Bradyrhizobium sp. WD16: one gene and its partner. The protein of the gene in region 2 interacts with the protein of the main gene of each other region in a pairwise test. Links are inferred from orthologs where the notes say so. Each region holds a gene or a part of one and is shown on either strand. Other genes may lie near its edges.

Region 1 (7,426 bases), 1.4 Mb from region 2 along the record:
GGGCGCAGTTTTGCGGACTTTTCCTCGTCTATCCGCGCCGCCGCGTATTCACCGCGATCGCCATCAAAGCGCGCTGGGCGATGGCGGCGGCGAGGTCCGCTTGCCGGCGGATGTCGAAGGCGGCATCGGCGAGCTGGCCGATGATGCGCGCCAGCCGATCGGCGGACGAATTCTGCAACGCCGCTTCGACCACGCCCCGACGCGAGAAATGCAGGCGGGGAAAACCAGATTCGACCGCGGCCGAAGCGGGCATGCCGTCCTCGACCGACAGCCGCGCCTTGTGCAGCGCCGCGGCCTGACGCTGGGCTGCGAGAATGATGCTGCCCGGATAGGTGCCGGCAGCAATGGCCTTGGCGAAGGCAGCGTCAACATCGGCGGGCCGCCCGGCAAACGCCGCATCCACCGCCGCGTCGAGGGTCAGGGCGGAGGCGTCGGTGACGATGGCTATGACGTGCTCGAGCGTCACTTCGCCGGCGCCGCGGGCGTAGAGCGCGAGCTTGCGGATCTCGTTGCGCGAGGCTTGGCGGTCGCCGCCGAGAAGCAGCATCAGCGCCGAGCGCGCGTCGGAGGCGATGCGCAGCTCGAAGCTGCGCAGCTCTTCCTCGATCAGCCGGGCGATATCGCGCTCGGTGTCCGGATAACAGGCGATCGCCACCGCCGACTTGGCGCGTTCGCAGGACTTGCGCAGCGGCGCGTCCGGCCGCAGTTCGCCGGCTTCGATGACGATACGGCAGTCTCGCGGTGGATTTTCGGCGAGGACGTCGATGCCGCTGGCGAAGGACTTCGAGCCGGCGCGGATGCGGATCGCCCGGCGGCCGCCGAACAGCGGAATGGTATTGGCCTCGTCGACCAGGCGCGAGGGCTCGGCGGCCAGTTCATCGCCGTCGATGCGGACCAGCGAAAATGGGTCTTCGGGATTGTCGACGGCCGACGCCATCAGGGCGTCGGCGCGTTCGCGCACGAGGCCGCTGTCGGGACCATAGAGCAGGATGATGGGACGGCTCGGATCGGGCTTCGCGAGAAAAGCGTCGATCTCCCGGCCCCGCAGCGCGACCACGGGCGATGGTCCCCGGTTCAGGTCCCGGCGTAGAAGAACGAGGCGAGCCGGGTGGTGATGTTGTCGGCGATGGTCTTGGCGGCACGATCCTCGGCATCACGCAGGCCGCGCGACTTGGCGTAGCGCTGCTCCTGGCCGGGAATATTGTAGGACACCCGGGCGAAGGTCTGGCCCGTCAATACCGTCTTGTCGGTGGTGTTGTCCTTCAGCTCATAAACGACGTCGATGCCGTAATTCTCGACTTCGGGGAGCGAGGTGGTGTTATCGACGATGATCGAGCTGCGGCTTGTCGTCAGCCGCATCAGCAGACGGTGGGTCGGCGGTCCGCCGACGCCATCGCCATAAAGGCTGAACATCAGGGCGTTGCGGATGTTGAGGCCGACCCGGGCCTCCCGCGAGGCGTTCGGATAATTGAGCTGCGGGATCTCGATGCCCTGCAGACGCTCGCGCAGCGCGGGCTTGCCGTCGCTGCGCTCGGCATACATCGGCTGGAAACAGCCCGCAGTGAGGGCAGCCAGAGCCGCAATGACCGCCAGCCGGCCCGCGACTTTCATCCCGGCCTGGTTCGCGCCAAGCCGGCGCAGCCCGAAACTGCGCAGTTCAAACCACGACATTCACGATCCTCTGGGGAACGACGATCAGCTTGCGCGGGGCGCCCCCGTTCAAGGCCCGTTTTACCTCATCGAGGGCCAGAACGGCAGCTTCAATTTCCGCCGTCGCGGCATTTCGGGACACTGTGACATCGGTGCGCTTGCGGCCGTTGACCTGGACCGGGAGGGTGATGGTGTCCTCAACCAGCAGCTCCGGTTCGACCTGCGGCCAGGCGACCTCGGAGACCAGGCCGTCCTGGCCGAGTTCCGCCCAGCACTCCTCGGCGAGGTGCGGCATCATCGGGTGGAAGAGGCTGATCAGAATCACCCCTGCCTCGTGGAACGCCCAGGCGAGGTCCGGTGACGGCGTCCCAGGTCTGGCGGCCTCGGCCCTGGCCAGGGCCTCGGTCAGGGAATTGGTGAACTCCCGGATCTGGGCGAGGCAGACGTTGAAGTGCAGTTTTTCGATGCCCGAAGAGACCTTGTCGAGGGCGCCGTGCGCAGCCTTGCGTACCGCCAGTGCATCCGGACCGAAGTTCGTCGGCCGGGTGGCCGGCCGGCCGGTGCTTAGCGCTGCGACATCGGCCGTGATCCGCCACAATCGTTGCACGAAGCGCGCGGCGCCCTGAACGCGCTCCTCGCTCCAGATCACGTCGCGATCTGGCGGTGAATCCGACAGCATGAACCAGCGCGCGGTGTCGGCGCCATAAGTGGCGATGATGTCGTCGGGGTCGACGGTGTTGCGCTTCGACTTCGACATCTTCTCAATGGGGCCGATCTCGACCGGCTCGCCGTCGGCCAGCAGCACGGCACGGCGGCCGTCGCCTTCGACATCGATGCGAATTTCTGCCGGTGCCGCATAGGTGCCGTCTGGCTTGCGATAGGTTTCGTGGACCACCATGCCTTGGGTGAAGAGGCCGGCGAAGGGCTCGTCGAGTCCGACATGGCCGGTCGCCTTCATCGCGCGGGTGAAGAACCGGCTGTAGAGCAGATGCAGAATCGCGTGTTCGACACCGCCGATATACTGATCGACCGGCAGCCAGGCATCGGCAGCGCTGCGCGTCGTCGGCGCCGTGGTGTTGGCCGGATCGGTGAACCGCACATAGTACCAGGACGAATCGACGAAGGTGTCCATGGTATCGGTTTCACGTCGCGCCGGCTTGCCGCAGGTCGGACAGGGCACATTTCGCCAGGTCGGGTGCCAGTCCAGCGGATTGCCGGGCCGGTCGAACTCGATGTCATCCGGCAACTGCACCGGCAGGTCCGCGATCGGCACCGGGACGGTGCCGCAGGCCTCGCAGTGAATGATCGGAATCGGGCAGCCCCAATAGCGCTGCCGCGAGATTCCCCAGTCGCGCAGGCGGTAATTGACCTGACGCTGCGCTACCGGCCGATTGCCGAGCGAGGTTGATTCCAGGCGCTTCGCCACCTCTTCCTTCGCATCCGCAATGGTCATGTTGTCGAGGAAGCGCGAATTGATCATGCGGCCGTCGCCGTCATAGGCGGTGTCGGTGATGACGAAGCTTTTCGGGTCCTGGTCCTCGGGGCACACCACTGGCGTATTGCCGAGGCCGTATTTGTTGACGAAGTCGAGGTCGCGCTGGTCGTGGGCCGGGCAGCCGAAGATGGCGCCGGTGCCGTAGTCCATCAGCACGAAATTGGCGACGTAGACCGGCAGTTGCCAATTCGGATCGAACGGATGGACCGCCTTGATGCCGGTGTCGAAGCCGCGCTTCTCGGCGGTGTCGATCGCCTCCTGGGCTGTGCCGAGATGCCGACATTCCTCGATGAAGGCAGCGAGTGCCGGGTTTGTCTTCGCCGCCGCCTGGGCGAGCGGGTGATCCGGCGACAGGGCGACGAATTTCGCGCCGAACAGCGTGTCCGGCCGGGTGGTGAAGACCTCCACCTCGCTCTCGCCTGACGGCGTCGTGGCGCCGTCGAGGGCGAAGCGGATCAGAAGCCCCTCGGAGCGGCCGATCCAGTTGCGCTGCATGATGCGCACCTTCTCCGGCCAGCGATCAAGGTGGTCGAGTGCTGTCAGGAGCTCCTCCGAATAGGAGCTGATCTTGAAGAACCACTGGGTCAGTTCGCGCTGCTCAACCAGGGCGCCGGAACGCCAGCCGCGCCCCTCGATAACCTGTTCGTTGGCGAGCACCGTCTGATCGACCGGATCCCAATTGACCTTGGACTGCTTGCGCTCGACGAGACCGGCAGCAAGGAAATCCAGGAACATCCGCTGCTGGTGTTTGTAATAGGACGGATCGCAGGTGGCGACCTCGCGCGACCAGTCGAGCGACAGACCCATCGAGCGGAGCTGGGCCTTCATGGTGGCGATGTTGTCGTAGGTCCACGCCTTGGGATGAACCTTGTTGGCCATGGCGGCGTTTTCGGCCGGCATGCCGAAGGCGTCCCAGCCCATGGGATGGAGCACGTTGAAGCCGCGCGCGCGTTTGTAGCGGGCCACGACGTCGCCCATGGTGTAATTGCGGACGTGGCCCATATGGATGCGCCCCGACGGGTAGGGGAACATCTCGAGCACGTAGTATTTCGGCCGCGGATCGTCGTTCCGGGTGGTGAAGATCGCGTGGTCATCCCACTGCCGCTGCCAGCGCGGCTCGGCTTCCCGGGCGTTATATCGGTCTCTGCTCATGGCTGTCAGTCTTGCGGTCGAAACGGGGCCTCGGCGGCGGAAGGCGGCACCGGCTCCGAGGATTGAGGGCGCCTTTGCTTCCCGAACTTCATGGCCGGGAGCCACGCCCCCGCCCGCAGCTCGAAAAGCGGGGCACTGGTGTTTTGGGTTCTAGCGTCCGCCTGCCGTCGCAGCGAGCACTTATTTCGCGGCAACGGTGGGATGGGGTGGTCGCGAATGTCAGATCCACCACACTAGTGTGGTGGATCTGACGCTCGTATCAGCGTTGCAGCGAATTCTCCGTACGCGCGTCAGATCCAAAACCACACTAGAATCATAGCCATGCTAGTGTCCCTTTGGTTCTAACGTTCGTACGAGCGCTCGCTGCAAAGTGATACGAACGTTAGAACCAGGACACTAGGAACATGAAAGTTGATGCGGGGTCAATGGCTTAGACGGATTGCGCGCGCCGCGGTGGTCGTTTGCGGGACACGCCGGCTTCAGCCGGCAAGCGACACCGGAGCGGGGAGGGCCTCTGGCAGGCCATGGCCGACCACGCTGTTGCGGCCGCGGTGCTTGGCTGCATAAAGCGCGGCGTCGGCCGCCTCCACCAGCTCCTCAGGCCGCTGGTCGGATTGCGGCACGGCAAGGCTGACGCCGACGCTGACGGTGACGCGGCCGAAATCGCTGGTGAGGTGCGGAATCAGCATGTCCTCGATGCGCTGGCGCAACGCCTCGCCGATTTCCAGCGCCCGCGGCCGGTCGATATTGGGCAGCAGCAAGCAGAATTCCTCACCGCCATAGCGCGCGGCAAAGCCCATGGTCTCGTTGGCGATCCGGGCGAGGGCGTCGCCGATCCGGGCGAGGCAGGCATCGCCCTCGGGATGGCCGTAACTGTCGTTGTAGAGCTTGAAATAATCCACATCGATCATCATCAGTGCCAGCGGAGCCTGAAGCTGGTGCATCCTCAGCCACTCGAATTCGAGGCGGGCCTGGAACCCGCGGCGGTTGGCGAGGCCGGACACCATGTCGATCGACGCCATCACGGTGAGGTGGTCGTTGCTGGCGATGAGCTCGCGCTCGCGTTCGGCGAGTTGGGCGGCCATGGCGTTGAAGGCGTTGGCGAGCGGCTTGAACTCGGCGGGAAGTTCGCGTGCGGTGGCGCGTGCCGCCCGGTCGCCCTGGCCGAAGCGGTTGGCCATGCCGGTCAGCAGCCGGATCGGCCGGATGATGAATTGCTCGCCGACGAACCAGGCGCCGATCAGCGCCAGGATGGCGACGAAGGCGAGCTGCAGATAGGCCTTCTGGATGTCGCGCTTGATTGGCGCCATCAGGGATTCGTAGTCGATGCTGACGATCATGCGCGTTCCGGTGTCGGCGATCCGGGCCCAGGAGATCAGTCTCTTGCCGCGTGGCGTCGCGATGAGTGCCGAACCGGTGTCGCCGGCGGATTTGGTCGCTTCGGCGACAAGGCCGGCATAGGGCTTGCCGAATGTGTCGGGGTCGGCTGGCTGGCTCGCCAGCACCAGATCTCGACCGTCGATCAACGCGGCCTCAACCCCAGGGCGTTCCGCCAGGCTGGTCATCAGGCCGCCAATCCATTCCATGTTCAGGCCGACCAGGATCACGGAGGGCGAGCCGGCCGCGATGGCCGAGGTCGGATAGGACGCGAGCAGAAGAGGGTGGCCGTTGAGACGGCTGATCACGAGATCGCTGAGCACGAAGCCATGGGTCTCGATCGCCTGGCGGTAATAAGGCCGGTCGCTGATATCGAGCCCGATATAGTTGGGCATTGTGGAGCACGAGATCCGACCGTTCTTGCCGACCACGGAAAGGCTGATGATCCATGGCATTTCGATTCGGATGCTGGCGCGCAGGATAGCGCAGCTCTGGCCGGTTTGTTCCGCCGCGACCTGGATGTAAGCCGCCGAGTGCAACACGGCCTCCACGGAGGACATCACGTCGCGCTGCGCGGCGGCGGTCTGGCGGGCCAGCTTGGTCAGATCCTCGGTGGCGATACGCGTCTGATTGGCGCGCGTGTGTTCCAGGACCATGACGCGATCCAGCATCAATGGCACAACCAGGATCAGCGACAGCACCACCAGGCGCTGACGGATCCCGAAAGACGACTTGAGTCTCGACGCGAGGTCGCGGAAACTGAGGCGTGGCATCGGTGCTGAAATTCCCTGTCCGCCGCAACCATGGGGCAGGAGCACTCAAAAAAACTTTCCGTCCTTTGCTAAAATCCAAACGAGATTGAAACGACCTTAAAAAAGCGAGAATTGATCGCGCGATGAGCGACCCGAACGCCCCGGACGAAACCAATTCTTTACCAATTGCGCTCGCCGCGGTGGAGCGCGAGATCGCGCTGGCTTGCCGCGATGCCCGGCGCGAGCGCGACACGGTGACGCTGATCGCGGTGTCCAAGACGTTCGGCGCCGAGGCGATCGAACCGGTACTGGCGGCGGGGCAGAAGGCCTTTGGCGAGAATCGCGTCCAGGAAGCGAAGGCGAAATGGCCGGCGCTGAAGGCGGCGCATCCAGAGGCGGAGCTGCACCTGATCGGGCCGTTACAGTCGAACAAGGCCAAGGAGGCGGTGGCGCTGTTCGACGCAATTCATTCGATCGATCGACCGAGCATCTGTGAGGCGCTGGCGAAGGAAATTGTGCGGCAGGGGCGGGCGCCGCTCCTGTTCGTGCAGCTCAATACCGGCGAAGAGCCGCAGAAGGCGGGCGTCGCGCCGGCGGACGCCGACGATTTCATCAAGCGCTGCCGTGACGGTTATGGCCTGGCGATCTCAGGCCTGATGTGCATCCCGCCGGTCGACGATCCGCCGGCGCCGCATTTTGCCCTGACGGCGAAGATCGCGGCGCGCAACGGTCTCACGCTGCTGTCGATGGGCATGAGCGCTGATTTTGCCATCGCCATCCAGTTCGGCGCGACCCATGTGCGGGTCGGGTCGGCCATCTTCGGCCACCGCCCGGCGGCTTCGCCGCCGTAAGGCGCGCGCGGGTCTTCGGCTCGAAAACGCTCCGCTCAGCCGATGATGATTTGGGTCCGCGGGCCGATGCAGCCGAGCAGATGGCGCATATTCGTCGCGGTCATGGCAATGCAGCCCGCCGTCGGCGCAAAGCCCGGACGCGCCAGATG
Region 2 (7,220 bases):
TGCCGGCGGCCCCGCCGAGAAGACGGACCACCATGCCGCGCGATGCCCGCAGCCCACCGGACGCCAAGCTCGCCTTTCTTCGCGCCCTGCCGATCTTTGGCGACCTCGACGGCGCGACGCTGGAACGCCTCGGGCGCTATGCCAAGACGCGCAAGTATCGCAAGGGCGCCATCGTGTTCTCCAAGGGCGACCCGGGCGACCGGCTGCTCGCGGTGATCAGCGGCACGGTCAAGATCGGGATCGCCGGCGCCAGCGGCCGCAGCACCACCTTCAACCTGGTCGGCGCCGGCGAGCTGTTCGGCGAGATCGCCTTCCTCGACGGTTCGGCGCGGACGGCCGACGCCGTCGCCAACACCCCCTGCGAGATCCTCGCCATCGACAAGCGCGATTTCCTGCCCTTCATGGAATCCCAGCCGCACCTGCTGATGCGGCTGATCGAACTGCTGTGTCGGCGATTGCGCTGGGTCAGCGAGCATGCGGAGCAGATCGGACTGCCGGACCTGCCGACCCGGCTCGCCAAGACCCTGCTCCGGCTCGGCGAACGCGATCCGGCATTCGCCAGGACCGGCAAGATTTCGGTCACCCAGCAGGAAATCAGCGAGATGATCGGGATGTCGCGCGAGAGCATCAATCGGCAGCTCCGCGTCTGGGCCGGCCTCGGCTGGGTTCGTCTCGGGCATGGCGCCGTCGTGATTGTTGATCGGACTGCATTGAAAGGCGCCGCGGCCGACGAGGCGACGGCGTCGCGCTGAGCCGGACGATCGCCCCTGGCCCCGTGCGCCTCGCAGCCTATGCGATAACGTCGCTGTCATATGTGAGCCACCTCACACCTCTCCGGCCAAACCGGCGCTAAATTGGCCGTGCTTCCGGGAGAAGGAGGAGGCCGCCATGACCCACCCAGACAGGCAGAGCCCGTCCGACCGCCGCGACGATTTGTGGATCGTCGGCCTGTTCGCCAGCAGCGGCATCGCAGCGGCCGCTTTCGTTCTGTTCCTCGCCTTCAGCCCGATCGGCACCAGGCCGGCCGCCGTCGAGGGCTCATGGCAAGCCGCCGCCCCGGCGCAGGTGAGCGCCCTCGCCACCGGCTATGCCACGGCATCGAGCGAGGAGATCGGGCGATGACGAGCGGCCAGATGATGGCGCCGCGATCCGGGACGGCGTTGTTCGCGCCGCTCTTCATCGCCACGACGCTGGTGCTGATCGGGCGTTATCGCGTCACCGCGCCGCAAGGCGGCCATCGAAGCGACGATCTGTCGGCGAGGGTGCTGCGCCTCTCGACCCCGTCATGACCGTGACGGCCGTGACCGACGAAGCGGCGGACGAACGCCAGCAGCCCGAACAGCCCGCATCGCGAAGCGATGCCGAACTGTTCTGGCTGACGTTGGCGATCTTCGTCGCCCTGCTGATCGCAATCTATCTGGTGACGTCGCCGCCCGGTGGCGGTGCGTTGGAGCTCCTGCTCGGCCGCTGAGCGCGATCCGGAAAGATCCAACCTCCCCTTTCCGGAGACAGCCGCTGAAGCCGAGTTCGGGCGGGGGTGGCGGTCACGCCCGGAGCTGGTGCACTTGGCTCCGGCGTGACCGCTGAAACCTCTCGTGCGTCCCGATTCTAACGTTCGCATGTCCCCGCAGCGAGCGCCTATGGATTTGACATTCGCTTCACGAGCCCGCGTCCAGTCGGTAGCGAATGTCAAATCCACCCCGCTCTTTGGTAGCAAGAAAGACGTGGATGGCCGGGACAAGCCCGGCCATGACGAGTGTTGTGCAGACATCTGCCTGCGGGCTAAGGCAACGGAGAGTGGACCGGCGCGGCGGCGACGCGTTACGCGCCCAGGGCGCGAATTGGTTGACGAGGGCAGCGTCCCCTCGGATCGTTATGGCCGGGCTTGTCCCGGCCATCCACGTCTTTTCGGAGCGGTGGACTCACCAATCTCTATGATTTGACGCGGCTCATATACTTCGAAAAGTTCGGAGATTTTCGCGGAGCGATCCAGCACGAGCGCTTCACGAGCCCGCGTCCATTCAGATCCACAGCGCTATCCGACGAGGTCCAGCCATTCGTCCTCGGTCAGCACGCTGACGCCGAGCTCGCGCGCCTTGTCGAGCTTGGAGCCGGCGCTGTCGCCGGCGACCACGTAGTCGGTCTTCTTCGACACCGAACCGGCGACCTTGGCGCCGAGGCGCTCGGCCATCGCCTTGGCCTCGTCGCGGGTGAAGCGGGTCAGGCTGCCGGTGAACACCACCGTCTTGCCGGCCACCGGGGTATCGCGACGCGCCTGCTGCGCCGGCAGCACCTCGATCTCGGCGAGCAGTTCGTCGAGGGCCTTGCGGTTGCGCGGCTCGGCGAAGAACTCGACGACCGCCTCCGCCACCACGTCGCCGATGCCCTCGATGGCATCGAGGTCCTGGAAGGCTTCGCTGTCGTGCCCCTTGCCGGCGGCGCGCATGGCCTCGATGAAATGTTCGATGGTGCCGTAATGGCGCGCCAGGAGCTTGGCATTGCCCTCGCCGACATGGCGGATGCCCAGCGCAAAGATCAGGCGGTGAAGCTCGATCCTGCGCCGCTCGTTGATCGCGGCGAACAGGTTGCGCACCGAGACCGTGCCGTAGCCTTCGCGGTCGACCAGCTTCTTCGACGAGCGCGCGTCGCGCTGCTCCAGAGTGAAGATGTCGGCGTCCGACTTGACGAGGCCGGCGTCGAAGAATTCCTGCACCTGCTTGTCGCCGAAGCCTTCGATGTCGAAGGCGTTGCGCGAGACGAAATGCTTGAGGCGCTCGACCGCCTGGGCCGGACAGATCAGCGCCCCGGCGCAGCGCCGCACCGCCTCGCCCTCCTCGCGCACCGCGCGGCTGCCGCAGGCCGGACAGGTGGCGGGAAAGACGTAGGCCTTGGTGTGCTTCGGCCGCTTGTCGAGCACCACCTCGACGATCTGCGGGATGACGTCGCCGGCGCGCTGGACGACGACGGTGTCGCCGACGCGGATGTCGACGCCGCCGCGGATCGGCTCGCCGTCGCTGCCGATGCCCTTGATGTAGTCCTCGTTGTGCAGCGTCGCGTTGGCGACGACGACGCCGCCCACCGTCACCGGCTCGAGCCGGGCGACCGGCGTCAGCGCCCCGGTGCGGCCGACCTGAATGTCGATGCCGTTCATCACGGTGGTCGCCCGCTCGGCGGCGAACTTATGGGCGATCGCCCAGCGCGGGCTGCGCGAGACGAAACCGAGGCGCTGCTGCAAGTCGAGCCGGTCGACCTTGTAGACGACGCCGTCGATATCGTAGCCGAGAGAAGCGCGCCGGCTCTCGATGTCGCGGTAATAGGCCAGGATCTCCTCGACGCTGGCACACAATTTCATCCGCGGATTGGTGACGAAGCCGGTCCTGGCGATCCAGTGCACCATCTTGAACTGGGTCGTCTCCGGCATCTCGCTCATCTCGCCCCAGGCATAGGCGAAGAACTTCAGCGGCCGCGACGCGGTCACCGAGGGGTCCTTCTGTCGAAGCGAGCCGGCGGCGGAGTTGCGCGGATTGGCGAAGACCTGCTCGCCGGCCTCGGCCTGCTTGCGGTTGAGTTCCAGGAAATCCCGGGTGGTCATGTAGACCTCGCCGCGGATCTCGCACACCCGTGGCACGTCGCGCCCCTTCAGGTGCCCGGGAATGTCGTCGATGGTGCGGACGTTGGCCGTGACGTCCTCGCCTTCGAAGCCGTCACCGCGCGTCGCGGCGGTGACGAGTTCGCCGCCCTCGTAGCGCAGCGACAGCGACAGGCCGTCGATCTTGGGCTCGGCGACGACCGCCGGCGCCTCCTCGGCATCGAGCTTGAGGAAACGTCGCACCCGCTCGACGAAATCGGCGACGTCCTCATCGCTGAAGGCGTTGCCGAGCGAAAGCATCGGCACCGCGTGACGGACCTTGGCGAAACGGCCAGCCGGCTGGGCGCCGATCCGCTGCGAGGGCGACGCGGCGGTCAACAGATCAGGGAAGCGCGCCTCGATCGCGTCGCTGCGCCGACGCAGCCCGTCATAAGCGGCGTCCGAAATCGTCGGCGCGTCGTCCTGGTAGTAGCGCTTGTCGTGAGCGTCGATTTCCAGCGCGAGACGCACCAGTTCGGCCTTGGCCTGGGGCCGCGTCAGCTGCTCCACCGCGAGTGCCGCCGGCTTGACCGCCGGCTTCCTCACCGAAGTTTTCCTTGCCGGCATGGCGCGCTCAGGCGGTGGCGGCGCGGAGCAGCCGCTCGGCGGCGGCGCGGGCCTCGGCGGTGATCTCGGCGCCTGCCAGCATGCGCGCGATCTCCTCGCGGCGATGCTCGTCGGCCAGCGCCGCGACCCGGGTGGCGACGCGCTTGCCCTTGTCGAGCGAAGCCTTGGAGATCAGAAGATGCTGGTCGGCGCGGGCGGCAACCTGCGGCGCATGGGTCACCGCCATGACCTGGACCTTGCCCGCGAGCCGCGCCAGCCGGGCGCCGATGGCGTCCGCCACCGCGCCGCCGACCCCGGTGTCGATCTCGTCGAACACCAGCGTCGGCGCCGACCCGCGATCCGACAGCACGACCTTGAGCGCCAGCAGGAAGCGCGACAGCTCGCCGCCCGAGGCGACCTTCATCAGCGGTCCGGGACGGGTGCCGGGGTTGGTCTGCACCCAGAATTCGACCCGGTCGATGCCCTGCGGACCCGGCGAAGCAACATCGCTTTCGACCTGGGTCATGAATTTCGCCCGCTCCAGCTTGAGCGGCGCGAGTTCGGCATTGACCGCCTTGTTGAGGCGCTCCGAAGCCTTGGCGCGGGCCACCGAGACTTTCTGCGCCGCCGTGGCATAGGCGCCGTCCGCCGCGGCCGCGGCCTTCTCCAGCACCTTCAGCCGCTCGGCGCCGGCATCGATCAGCGCGACATCGGCCTTGAAGCGTTCGGCGAGCGCCGCGAGGTCGTCCACCGCCGTGGAATATTTGCGTGACGCCGCGCGCAGCGCGAACAGCCGCTCCTCGATGCGCTCGAGTTCGGCGGGATCGAAATCCGCCGCCACCAGCGCCGCATTGAGATGCTGCTCGGCCTCTTCCAGCGAATTGATCGCGGCATCGATGGCGCGCACCGCCGGCTCCACCAGCTTCGGCGAATTGGCGGCGCGGCGCTCCAGCCGCCGCACCGCGGCGGCGAGCGCGGGCACCGCCGAATGATTGCCGCCGACGGCCTCGAGCGCCTCGCGCAGGTCCTGGGCGATCTTCTCGCCCTGCATCATCGCGGTGCGCCGCTCGGCCAGCGCGGTCTCCTCGCCGGTCTGCGGGCTGAGCTTGCTCAATTCGTCGGAGGCATGGCGCAGGTAGTCGGCCTCGCGCGCGGCGCGCTCCATGCCGGCGCGATGCTCCTCGAGATCGTCGCGCGCCGTCTTGCGCGCCCCCCACAGGTCCTCGAGCGCGACGACCTCCTTGTCGAGACCGGCGAAGGCGTCGAGCAGCCGCCGATGGGTCGCGGCATCGACCAGCGCGCGTTCGTCGTGCTGGCCGTGGATCTCGACCAGCGCGCTGCCGACCGCCTTGAGGGTCTGGACGCTGATGATCTGGTCGTTGAGATAGGCACGGGTGCGGCCGTCGGCGAACTGGATGCGCCGCAGGATCATTTCGCCGCTGTCGTCGAGGCCGTTGTCGGCGAGGATCTTGGCCGCCGGATGCTTCTTGGGCACGTCGAAGACCGCGGTGACCTGGCCCTGCTCGGCACCATGGCGCACCAGGCCGGAATCGCCGCGGCCGCCCAGCGCCAGGGCGAAGGCATCGAGCAGGATCGATTTGCCGGCGCCGGTCTCGCCGGTGAGCACGGCGAGGCCACGGGCGAAATCGATGTCGAGCCGCTCGATCAGGACAATGTCACGGATCGAAAGGCGCGCCAGCATGTCGGTGGATTTCCTATCCGAGACCCAGTTTCTTGAAGGCCTTGCTGATGTAGGAGGCCTTGTTCTCGCTCGGCTCGAGACCGCCGGACTTTACTAGATTATACGCGTCTTTGTACCACTTGCTGTCCGGAAAGTTGTGGCCAAGCACGGCGGCGGCGGTCTGCGCTTCGCCGACGACGCCGATCGCCATGTAGGCCTCGGTCAGGCGCGCCAGTGCTTCCTCGACATGGCGCGTGGTCTGATACTGGGTCACCACCAGCTTGAAGCGATTGATCGCCGCGGTGAAGTCGCGCTTGTCCATGTAATAGCGGCCGACCGCCATTTCCTTGCCGGCGAGCTGGTCGCGCGCGGCCTCCAGCTTCTTCTTCGCCGAGTTGGCGTATTCGGAATCCGGATATTTGCGGATCACCTCTTCCAGCGCATTCATGGCCTTCTCGGTGCGGCCCTGGTCGCGGCTGATGTCGGGGATCTGGTCGTAATGGGAGGCGGCGATCAGATACTGCGCATAGGCTGCATCCGGCGTGCCCGGATGCAGGCTGATGTAGCGCGACGCCGAGCCGATCGCCGAATCGTAATCGCCGGATTCGTAGGAGGCATAGGCGGACATCAGCAACGACTTGCGCGCCCAGGTCGAATAGGGATGCTGGCGGTCGACCTCCTCGAACTTCTTGGTGGCGCCCTTGATGTCCTTCTTCTCGTTCATCAGGTACAAGCCCTCATTGTAGAGCTTGTCCGCTGGCTCCTCGACGAAGTTCTCATCCTTGGAAAAGAACTTGTCCATGATGTTGCCGGTGCCGCAGCCGCCGAGCGACATCGACAGCGTCACCCCGGCGACAGCCAGCATGAGACGCCGTCCGAATGCCGCACTGATGCGGGAAACCTTTGCGTCGACCGAGACCGCCGCTTCGCCCGTGAACGTCATGCGTTTAACCAACCTGTCGACCCCAAACCCGCCGAAAAGGTGCCGGACCGATCGCAGGTCCGTCCCCTGGCATACAATCCCCAGACACAGCGCGCCGGCATCGCTGCCGCGACCGCCCCGTCGATCGGCCTCCGCGAGGTCATCGCGGCGCGCTTATCTAGCTGAAAAACCTGCCTTTACCAACGCAGTAGGTACACATTTCGCCGGGATTAAGGCGAAGCCGCCGGCGGGTTCCCCAAGGCCGGCCGCTATCCACCGCGGCCTGCCTCGACGTGCCTTGAGGTGCGCCGCCGCCACCACAAACAGCAATGGCCGGGACGAGCCCGGCCATGCGATTCAACGGATCAATGATTAACCGAGCGACCGATTAACCGCCTCAGGACACGTCCGGGGCATAGGCCGGCACCAGGCCACCCAGCATG

The links.
Region 1: the proteins of ligA (region 2) and leuS interact in binary tests that used the Escherichia coli proteins (3 or more experiments, as listed by UniProt). The link is inferred for Bradyrhizobium sp. WD16 from one-to-one orthologs.

What each region holds. Positions count from the first base shown.
Region 1 is NZ_CP028908.1:1,937,379-1,944,804, forward strand. The notes cover bases 1,458-4,645. They hold leuS (leucine--tRNA ligase), read right to left. Parts: upstream 4,298-4,645; coding sequence 1,658-4,297; downstream 1,458-1,657. Other genes in these bases: lptE (LPS assembly lipoprotein LptE), read right to left, coding at 1,458-1,671. Outside these bases: holA (DNA polymerase III subunit delta), read right to left, coding at 29-1,057; more of lptE, read right to left, coding at 1,075-1,457; DB459_RS08975 (diguanylate cyclase domain-containing protein), read right to left, coding at 4,777-6,447; DB459_RS08980 (YggS family pyridoxal phosphate-dependent enzyme), read left to right, coding at 6,570-7,277; DB459_RS08985 (L,D-transpeptidase), read right to left, coding at 7,313-7,426.
Region 2 is NZ_CP028908.1:571,483-578,702, forward strand. What follows is about bases 1,616-4,597. They hold ligA (NAD-dependent DNA ligase LigA), read right to left. Parts: upstream 4,196-4,597; coding sequence 2,036-4,195; downstream 1,616-2,035. Other genes in these bases: recN (DNA repair protein RecN), read right to left, coding at 4,203-4,597. In the rest of the region: DB459_RS02655 (Crp/Fnr family transcriptional regulator), read left to right, coding at 33-752; DB459_RS02660 (hypothetical protein), read left to right, coding at 889-1,122; DB459_RS02665 (hypothetical protein), read left to right, coding at 1,119-1,289; DB459_RS02670 (hypothetical protein), read left to right, coding at 1,286-1,471; more of recN, read right to left, coding at 4,598-5,876; DB459_RS02685 (outer membrane protein assembly factor BamD), read right to left, coding at 5,890-6,720; lpxC (UDP-3-O-acyl-N-acetylglucosamine deacetylase), read right to left, coding at 7,175-7,220. UniProt on the Escherichia coli protein: DNA ligase that catalyzes the formation of phosphodiester linkages between 5'-phosphoryl and 3'-hydroxyl groups in double-stranded DNA using NAD as a coenzyme and as the energy source for the reaction.